3 regions of the Streptomyces sp. NPDC019443 genome follow, and region 3 is predicted to be linked to each of the others. Evidence: riboswitches for the same ligand, from Rfam matches in the RefSeq annotation. Region 3 holds a riboswitch; each other region holds the start of a gene.
The links. Region 3 has a riboswitch for thiamine pyrophosphate ahead of thiO (glycine oxidase ThiO). Riboswitches for the same ligand answer to the same signal wherever they lie in the genome.
Positions count from the first base shown of each region.

Region 1: another riboswitch for thiamine pyrophosphate. It lies ahead of ACH492_RS10435 (thiamine ABC transporter substrate binding subunit); the one in region 3 lies ahead of thiO (glycine oxidase ThiO).
Region 2: another riboswitch for thiamine pyrophosphate. It lies ahead of thiC (phosphomethylpyrimidine synthase ThiC); the one in region 3 lies ahead of thiO (glycine oxidase ThiO).

Region 1 is NZ_JBIRYJ010000002.1:896,174-899,441, reverse strand. Features, by position in the region: gene ACH492_RS10440 (ABC transporter permease) at 1-390, opposite strand, end outside; gene ACH492_RS10435 (thiamine ABC transporter substrate binding subunit) at 429-1,520, opposite strand; TPP riboswitch at 1,588-1,712, opposite strand; gene rlmN (23S rRNA (adenine(2503)-C(2))-methyltransferase RlmN) at 1,732-2,838, opposite strand; gene ACH492_RS10425 (SRPBCC family protein) at 3,127-3,268, opposite strand, start outside.
Region 2 is NZ_JBIRYJ010000009.1:316,228-319,495, forward strand. Features, by position in the region: gene ACH492_RS27220 (YibE/F family protein) at 1-1,136, opposite strand, end outside; TPP riboswitch at 1,208-1,366, shown strand; gene thiC (phosphomethylpyrimidine synthase ThiC) at 1,359-3,152, shown strand.
Region 3 is NZ_JBIRYJ010000005.1:248,799-252,066, reverse strand. Features, by position in the region: gene ACH492_RS18480 (NAD(P)/FAD-dependent oxidoreductase) at 1-996, opposite strand, end outside; gene ACH492_RS18475 (hypothetical protein) at 1,082-1,423, opposite strand; TPP riboswitch at 1,475-1,586, shown strand; gene thiO (glycine oxidase ThiO) at 1,584-2,741, shown strand; gene thiS (sulfur carrier protein ThiS) at 2,738-2,947, shown strand; gene ACH492_RS18460 (thiazole synthase) at 2,953-3,268, shown strand, end outside.

The DNA.
Region 1 (3,268 bases), on a different contig from region 3:
GAGCAGGATCGCCCAGACGGTCGTGTCGAACCTGACGCCCCACAGCTCGTCGAGCAGACCGCCGCGCCCCAGCAGCGCCAGGAACGCCGTCCCTACGACGACGGTCGGCAGCACGAACGGAACGGTGACCACCGCCCGCAGCAGCCGCTTGCCGGGAAAGTCGAGGCGGGCGAAGACGTACGCGCCGGGCAGCGCGATCAGGAGGGTGAGCGCAGTGGAGGCGAGCGCCTGCCAGATGGTGAACCACAGGACCTGCTGAATGTCGGAACGGCCCAGCACCTCGCCGATCCGCCCGAACTGCCATACCCCGTCGATCTCCAGACCGCGGCCCACGATCGCGACAACGGGATAGGCGAAGAAGACCGCGAAGAACGCGACGGGCCCGGCCATCAGCCCGAGCCGCGCCGCATTCCCGCGGACGGACCTGCTTACTTCAGCACGAGCGAGGACCACGACTGGACCCACTGCTCACGGTTCTTGGCGATCTTGTCGGGCGCGACGGTCTCCGGCTTGTCGACGACCGCGCCGAACTTGGTGAACAGCTCGGGCAGCTTCGCGTCCTTGACCACCGGGTTCACGAACATGTTCAGCGGCATGTCCTCCTGGAACTTCTTGGAGACCAGGAAGTCCAGCAGGGCCTTGCCGCCCGCCTCGTTCTTCGCACCGTCGAGAAGACCCGCGAACTCCGTCTGGCGGAAGCAGGTTCCGGTCGCGACGCCGGTGGGCGCCTCGGTCGGCTGCGGCTTGGCGAAGAGCACCTCGGCGGGCGGGCTGGACGCGTATGAGACGACCAGCGGCCGGTCCGCCTTGGCCTTCTTGCCACCGGCCGAACCGGAGAACTCCTCGTTGTACGCCTGCTCCCAGCCGTCGACGACCTTGACGCCGTTGGCCTTCAGCTTCTTCCAGTAGTCCTGCCAGCCTTCGTCGCCGTACTTACCGACGCTGCCGAGGAGGAAGCCGAGACCGGGCGACGAGGTCGCGACATTCTCGGTGACGAGGAGGTTCTTGTACTCGGGCTTGATCAGATCGTCGAAGGACTGCGGGGGCGCGAGCTTCTTGTCGGCGAAGTACTTCTTGTCGTAGTTGACGCAGATGTCGCCGGTGTCGACGGGCGTGACGCGGTGCTTGTCCTTGTCGAGTTGCGCCTCGTCGGCCACCTGGCCGAGTCCCTTGGCGACGTACGGCGTGAACAGGTCGTTGTCGAGCGCCCGCGAGAGCAGGGTGTTGTCGACGCCGAAGAAGACATCGCCCTGCGGGGATCCCTTGGTGAGGATCTCCTTGTTGAGGGCCGCGCCCGCGTCACCGCTCTTGAGCACCTTGACCGTGTAGCCGGTCTCCTGGGTGAACTCCTTCAGCACGGCCGGGGAGGCGGCGAAGGAGTCATGGCTGACGAGCGTCACGGTCTTGGACTTCGAGCCGCCGGAGGAGGAGTCCTTGGACTCCCCGCCACAGGCCGCGAGGGTCGAGATGCCGAGAGCGGCGGCGACGGCGGTAACCGTCAACTTCTTGGTGGTGCTCACTGAAATTCCTCCTGGAGTGACCAGGAAGAGACGCGGCCCTGCTCACAAAGTGAGCAGGGCGCAACAGCTTGAGTGGTGACCGAACTTCCTACCCAGAATGACCTGGGCAAGGTTCAGAGGGTCTGCGACCGCTGTGCTGTTTCATAGCGGTGGTCGCACTCTCAGCGCTGTGGCGCTCCCCTGTCGGAATATGTAAATGTTCGAGCCAAGATTACCGCTCGGAGGCCGCGAGCTGTCCGCACGCTCCGTCGATCTCCTGGCCACGGGTGTCGCGGACGGTGACGGGCACACCATGGGACGCGATGGCCTCCACGAACGCCTTCTCGTCCTCCGGGCGGGAGGCCGTCCACTTCGATCCCGGCGTCGGGTTGAGCGGGATCAGGTTCACATGGACCCGCTTGCCCTTGAGAAGGCGGCCCAGCAGGTCGCCCCGCCACGCCTGGTCGTTGATGTCCCTGATCAGTGCGTACTCGATGGAGATGCGGCGGCCCGACTTCTCCGCGTACTCCCAGGCGGCGTCCAGCACCTCCCGTACCTTCCAGCGGGTGTTGACCGGGACCAGGGTGTCGCGCAGCTCGTCGTCCGGCGCGTGCAGCGAGACGGCGAGACGGCACTTGAAGCCCTCGTCGGCGAAGCGCAGCATCGCGGGAACCAGGCCGACGGTCGACACAGTGATGCCGCGCTGCGAGAGCCCGAGCCCGTCCGGCTCGGGGTCGGTGAGGCGGCGGATGGAGCCGACGACCCGCTTGTAGTTGGCGAGCGGCTCGCCCATACCCATGAAGACGATGTTGGACAGCCGCGCCGGGCCTCCCGGCACATCACCGTCACGCAGGGCGCGCATGCCGTCGACGATCTGGTGCACGATCTCGGCGGTCGACAGATTGCGGTCGAGCCCCGCCTGCCCGGTGGCGCAGAAGGGGCAGTTCATCCCGCAGCCGGCCTGCGACGAGATGCACATCGTCACCCGGTCCGGGTAGCGCATCAGGACGGATTCGACGAGCGTGCCGTCGTGCAGCCGCCACAGCGTCTTGCGGGTGGTGTCGTCGTCGCACGAGATGTGCCGGACGACCGACATCAGATCGGGCAGCAACTCGGACGCGAGCTTCTCTCGCGCGGCGGCGGGGATGTCGGTCCACTGTGTGGGGTCGTGGGCGTACCGCGCGAAGTAGTGCTGCGAGAGCTGCTTGGCGCGGAACGGCTTCTCGCCGATCGCGGCGACGGCGTCCTTGCGCTCGGCGGGCGTGAGGTCGGCAAGGTGCCGCGGGGGCTTCTTGGCTCCGCGGGGCGCGACGAAAGTGAGTTCTCCGGGCTTGGGCATGGTCCCACCAGTGTCGCAGACCGAATCTCATGACCTGCGGCCGTTGCCGCCCCGGGTGGGCATCGACGGTCGTTGTTGGTCACTGCTGGGCACCTTCGGCCGGCCCACACACGGCCCAGCCGAAGGGCGTTCTGGCTGGCCAGCACGCCAACGGGCAGCGCCGGCGCTACCGCTGAAGCCGTCGACCACGGCATGGCGAACCTCTCCCCCGCTGTGGTCTCTCTGTCGAAACCGGGCAGGAGGGAGCATCAAGGCCGTGAGCGAGTACTTTGGGGCACTCCGACAAAGCTAGCCGCTGCGGCTTTCCACCGCGGCGGCGACATCGTCGAGGTCCTTCGCGATCGCCCTGCTCACGGCCTTGACGCCGAGGCCGCCGAGCAGCTTTGCGAGCAGACCCATGAAGCCGCCGGGCGGGACGGCCGAGAATGTC
Region 2 (3,268 bases), on a different contig from region 3:
CCCACACTGCTCTGCGCGATCGAGAAGAGCAGCAGCAGCGGCAACGCGGCGCCCGCGTAGGCCAGTACGAGAGTGTTGACGACGGAAGCGATGTGGTCCCGGCCGATCCTGATCCCGGCCCGGTAGAGCGCCCGTGGGCCCATGCCCGGGTCCGCCTGACGCAGTTCCCAGACCGCCGAGGTCTGGGTCACCGTCACATCGTCGAGCACGCCGAGCGAGCCGATGATGATGCCGGCCAGCAGCAGACCGCTCATGTCGATGTTCGGATACAGACCGTGAATCAGACCGGTGTTGTCGTCGGTGTTGCCGGTCATGCTCGCCCAGCCGATGAAGAGTGAGCCGAGCAGCCCGGTCAGCAGCAGCGAGATCAGCGTGCCGAGGGCCGCGACCGAGGTGCGGGCGGTGAGGCCGTGGCACAGATAGAGCGAGACCAGCATGATGGCGCTCGCCCCGATCACCGCGACGATCAGCGGATTCGAGCCCTGCAGGATTGCGGGCAGGATGAACAGGGTCAGTACGGCGAACGAGACGGCCAGTGCGATCAGCGCCATCACGCCCTTCATTCGTCCCACCAGCACCACTGCGAGCGCGAAGATCCCGGCCAGCAGCACCATCGGCAGCTCACGGTCCACATCGGTCACGGAGTACTGCAGGTCACGGGGCGCGTCGGGGGCGTACGCCACCACCACGCCCTGCCCCTTGTCCAACTGCCGCGACGCGTCCGGCTGGACGATCTCGGTGAACGTACGGCCCTTGTCCTTGCCGCTGGTGACCTCGATCGTCGCCTTTTCACAGCTGCCTCGCTGGGCATTGACCGCCTCGCGCCCCTCGGGCGTGGAGGTGTCGCCGGTCGGCGGTACCTGCGCGGCGTTCACGTCCTTGCAGTTGACCTTCTCGACCCGCACCACCTTGCCCTGCTCGGTCTGCCGGTCGAAACCGACACCTGTGCGCTCATGCCCGGGCGCACCGCCCGGCCAGAGCACGACAAGGCCCACGACGACCGCGGTGGCGAAAGGAATCAGCACCGCGGCGATGACCTTGCGGAGATGCTGCGAAACAGGCGCGGCGGGCCCATGGCTGTGCGAGTGGCCGCGGGGTTCGGGCGTCTGCGGCGAGGGGGTCGGCGAGTAGGTCACCGACCGATCATCGCAAGAACGAGGGGGGCCCACTGTTCAGCGCGCCAGAAATGACGCTAGCGTGGTGTCACCTTTGCACACGCGGGAGCTCGGAGCACCGGGCTGAGAGGGCGCTGACCTCCGCATTCGCCGACTGGCCGAAGCCAGTACGCCGTTTACGGAAGCCGCTGCGTCGACCGCCGAACCTGTTACCGGGTAATGCCGGCGTAGGGAGTAGGTCTCATGACCGTATCGGATGCACGCACGCCTGCCTCGAATGAGAACGACGAGGGCGGCAAGTCCATCGGCTGGCACAAGGGATACGTCGAGGGCTCGCGCCCCGACCTCCGGGTGCCGGTCCGCCAGGTGCACCTGACCAACGGCAAGGACGTGACGCTGTACGACACGTCCGGCCCATACACCGACCCCACCGTCGAGACCGACGTCCGCCGCGGCCTGCCGCCGCTGCGGGAGAACTGGATCGTCGGCCGCGGCGACACCGAGGAGTACGCGGGCCGCCCGGTCCGCCCCGAGGACGACGGGATCAAGCACACCTCGCCGAGGGGCGGTCTGCGCAACCTCGACGCGGTCTTCCCGGGCCGCCCGCGCCAGCCCCGCCGGGGCCGGGCCGGACAGGCGGTGTCGCAGCTCGCGTACGCCCGCCGTGGCGAGATCACGCCGGAGATGGAGTACGTCGCGATCCGCGAGAACGTCTCGCCCGAGGTGGTGCGCGAGGAGATCGCCGCGGGCCGGGCCGTCCTGCCCGCCAACGTCAACCACCCCGAGATCGAGCCGATGATCATCGGCAAGCGGTTCCTGGTGAAGGTCAACGCCAACATCGGCAACTCCGCTGTCACCTCCTCCATCGAGGAGGAGGTCGAGAAGATGACCTGGGCGACCCGCTGGGGCGCGGACACGGTCATGGACCTCTCCACCGGCCGCAACATCCACACGACCCGCGAATGGGTGCTGCGCAACTCCCCGGTGCCGATCGGCACCGTGCCGCTCTATCAGGCGCTCGAGAAGGTCGACGGCAAGGCCGAGGACCTGACCTGGGAGGTCTACAAGGACACGGTCATCGAGCAGGCCGAGCAGGGTGTCGACTACATGACGGTCCACGCGGGCGTGCTGCTGCGGTATGTGCCGCTGACGGCCCGCCGCAAGACCGGCATCGTCTCGCGCGGCGGCTCGATCATGGCGGCCTGGTGCCTGGCGCACCACAAGGAGTCGTTCCTGTACGAGAACTTCGAGGAGCTCTGCGAGATCCTCGCCTCGTACGACGTGACGTACTCCCTCGGCGACGGTCTGCGGCCCGGCTCGATCGCGGATGCCAACGACGAGGCGCAGTTCGCGGAGTTGCGCACGCTCGGGGAACTCAACTCCATCGCCAAGCGTTTCAATGTGCAGACGATGATCGAAGGACCCGGTCACGTCCCGATGCACAAGATCAAGGAGAACATCGACCTCCAGCAGGAGATCTGCGAAGAGGCCCCCTTCTATACGCTCGGCCCGCTCACCACGGACGTGGCCCCGGCGTATGACCACATCACCTCCGGCATCGGGGCGGCAATGATTGCCTGGTGGGGAACGGCGATGCTCTGCTATGTCACGCCCAAGGAGCACCTGGGCCTGCCCAACCGTGATGACGTGAAGACCGGCGTCATCACCTACAAGATCGCGGCGCATGCGGCAGATCTCGCCAAGGGGCACCCGGGTGCGCAGGAGTGGGACGACGCGCTGTCCGACGCGCGCTTCGAGTTCCGGTGGGAGGACCAGTTCAATCTGGCCCTCGACCCGGACACGGCACGGGAGTTCCACGACGAGACGCTCCCGGCGGAGCCGGCGAAGACCGCGCACTTCTGCTCGATGTGCGGCCCGAAGTTCTGCAGCATGAAGATTAGCCAAAGCATCACAGAGCGGTTCGGCGGGACTGCGGCTGACGGCGCGTCGGCTGAGGAGGTCGCGGAGGGGATGCTCCAGAAGTCGCAGGAGTTCGCCGAGGCGGGGAACCGGGTGTATCTGCCGCTGGCGGACTGAGGCTCACGCGCAGACGGCCCGTGCATCCGTGGTTCTCAGGCCAACTCGGAGGCGCGGGCCCTGCCCGTCTCGCAGACGAGCCGCGTCAGCGTGGTTCTATCTGGCGACCTCACGAT
Region 3 (3,268 bases):
GCCCCGCCACACCCTCGTGTCGGCGGCCGGGTGATGGCCCGCGTACTGCACAAAGCGCCCGAACTGCTCGGACCAGAAGTACGGCACCGGGTCGTAGACCTCCAGCGGCTGCCCCAGTGCGCCCGCGACGACATTGGCGGCGACCGTGCGCGGCCCGTGCAGGGCGTTGTCCCAGTGGTGCACGAGCAGCCGCTCGCCGTAGCGGCCGGACGGGAAGGAGGCGCAGTCCCCGACGGCGTACACATCGGGCAGCGAGGTGCGCAGATGCTCGTCGGCGGTGATTGCTCCGTCCGGGCCCAGCGCGATGCCCGAGTCGGCGAGCCAGCCGGTGGCGGGGCGTGCGCCGATGCCGACGACCACCGCCCCGGCCGGGAGCTGCCGGCCGTCCGCGAGGATCACCGTGCCGGGCTCGACGTCGGCCACGCGCGCGTGGGTGAGAAGTTCGACGCCGTACTCCGCGTACCAGTCGGCCATCGGGGCGGCGACCTCGGCGGGCAGGGCGTACGCGAGGGGGCGGTCGGCGGCCTCGACGACGGTGACCGAGCAGCCCGTCTCGCGGGCGGCTGTCGCGAACTCCGCGCCGATCCAGCCCGCGCCGACGACCACGATGTCGTGCTGCCGCACGAGGACGGGGCGCAGCCGGGCGGCGTCGTCGAGGGTGCGCAGCAGATGGACGCCCGGGACGCCTTCGGCGCCGGGCAGCGTGATCGGCTCCGCGCCGCTGGCGATGACGAGGACGTCGTACGGGACGGGCCCTGCCTCGGTGTCCAGCTCGTGCGCCTGCGGGCGTACGCCGGTCACCTCGCAGCCCAGCCGCAGTCCGATGTCCAGCGCCTCGAAGTCGAGCTCGAAGGCCGACCCCTCCGCCTTGCCGAGCAGGATCGCCTTGGAGAGCGGGGGCCTGTCGTACGGCTGGTGGGGCTCGGCGCCGATCACTGTGACCGGGCCCGGGAACCCCTGTTCGCGCAGGGCCACGGCGGTCTGCACGCCGGCCATCCCCGCGCCGACGACGACCACGCGCCGCACGCCCTGTGCTGTCTGCTGCTCGCTCACCCGACAACCTTACGCATCTGACAGCCCGTCAGGTAACCGGCTGCTCGACAACGCTCGTCCCGCTGCCCTCCTGAGACTCCCACTCCCACGTCTCCTCCAGGCGCACTCGCCCGTCCTCGAGCTCGACCACCGTCGAGACGCAGTGCCCGGAGGCCGTCCGGCCGTCCGTCTTCAGCTGGACGTACCGGAAGTCCAGCCGGTCGCCCTCCCGCGTCCCCACGAGGTGGCCGCGGACCACGTCGCCGCCCTCGTACTCGGCCCAGATCCGGCCGTCCCGCTCGTGGTACGTGAACCGGGTGCGGGTCCCCACCTGGCCCGGAGCCTGGTCGGCGACCGGCGAGAGTACGAGTCCGTCGAGCGACCGTGCCACAGCTGCTGCTCCCTTACTGCGAGTTGAGGGCTGGGGTTAGGGTGGCCACCGTAAGGCACTCGCGGGAGCCCGGCGCACCGGGCTGAGAGGGAGGCTGGACGGCCTCCGACCGTACGAACCTGATCCGGGTCATGCCGGCGAAGGGAGGGGCTGGACGCCCATGTCTCGTACATCAGATGTCCTCGTCGTCGGGGGCGGAATCATCGGCCTGGTCACGGCCTGGCGTGCGGCGCAGCGCGGACTGCGCGTCGCCGTCGTCGATCCGGAGCCGGGCGGCGGGGCGGCACAGGTCGCGGCGGGCATGCTCGCCGCCGTCACCGAGCTGCACTACGGCGAGCAGACGCTGCTCGGCCTCAACGTGGAGTCCGCCCGGCGCTATCCGGCGTTCGTCGCCGAGCTCGAGGAGGCGAGCGGGCAGCATGTCGGCTACCGCGCATGCGGCACGCTGGCCGTCGCGCTCGACGCCGACGACCGCGCGCACCTGCGTGAACTGCACGCCCTGCAGCGCCGGTCCGGCCTGGAGTCGGAGTGGCTGGCCGGGCGTGAATGCCGCCGTCTGGAGCCGATGCTCGCGCCGGGCGTACGCGGGGGCCTGCGAGTCGACGGCGATCACCAGGTCGATCCGCGGCGGCTGGCCGCGGCGCTGGTGACGGCCTGCGAGCGGGCAGGGGTGGTCTTCCACCGCGGCTGGGCGGAGCGTCTTTCGGTGGTTCGAGACCGGGCGGCCGGAGCAGTGCTGAGGGACGCCGGCGAGCTCACCGCGGACCAGGTCGTCCTCGCGGGCGGCTCACTGAGCGGCAGTCTCGACGGTGTGCCGGCGGATGTGCTGCCTCCGGTACGGCCGGTGAAGGGCCAGGTTCTGCGGCTCACCGTGCCGCCTGCGTACGCACCCTTCCTCTCCCGGACCGTACGGGCCGTGGTACGCGGCAGCCACGTCTATCTGGTGCCGCGCGCGAACGGCGAGCTGGTCGTCGGCGCGACCAGCGAGGAACTGGGCTGGGACACCACGGTCACCGCCGGCGGGGTGTACGAGCTGCTGCGCGACGCGCACGAGCTGGTGCCCGGCATCACGGAGCTGCCGCTCACCGAGACCCGCGCGGGTCTGCGCCCCGGCTCCCCGGACAACGCCCCGCTGCTGGGCCCGACCGCCCTGCCCGGCCTGCACGTGGCCACCGGCCATCACCGCAACGGCGTGCTCCTCACGCCCGTGACCGGCGATGTGATGGCCGCCGTGCTGGTCACCGGCGAGCTGCCGGACGAGGCCCTCCCCTTCACTCCTCGCCGCTTCTCCCCCGTGCCCCAGGAGCAGCCCGCATGAATGTCCTGAACGTCTCCGTCAACGGCGAGTCCCGTGAGCTCGCCACCGGCACCACCCTGGACACCCTGGTGGCGGCCCTCACCGCCGCCCCTTCCGGGGTCGCGGCCGCGGTCAACGAAGCGGTCGTCCCACGCAGCCAGTGGTCCGGCACCCTCCTCGACGACGGCGACCGCGTCGAAGTCCTCACCGCAGTACAGGGAGGCTGACCGGCATGGCCGACGACCGTCTCACCATCGGCGGCACCACGTTCAACTCCCGCCTGATCATGGGTACGGGCGGGTCACCCAGCCTCGACGTACTCGAACGCTCCCTCGTCGCGAGCGGCACCGAACTCACCACCGTCGCGATGCGCCGCCTCGACCCGACCGTCCAGGGCTCCGTGCTGTCCGTCCTGGAGAAGCTGAACATCCGCGTCCTGCCCAATACGGCGGGCTGCTTCACGGCGGGCGAAGCCGTGCTGACCGCCCGGCTCGCACGCGAGGCCCTCGGCACCGACTGGATCAAGCTCGAGGTCGTCGCGGACGAGC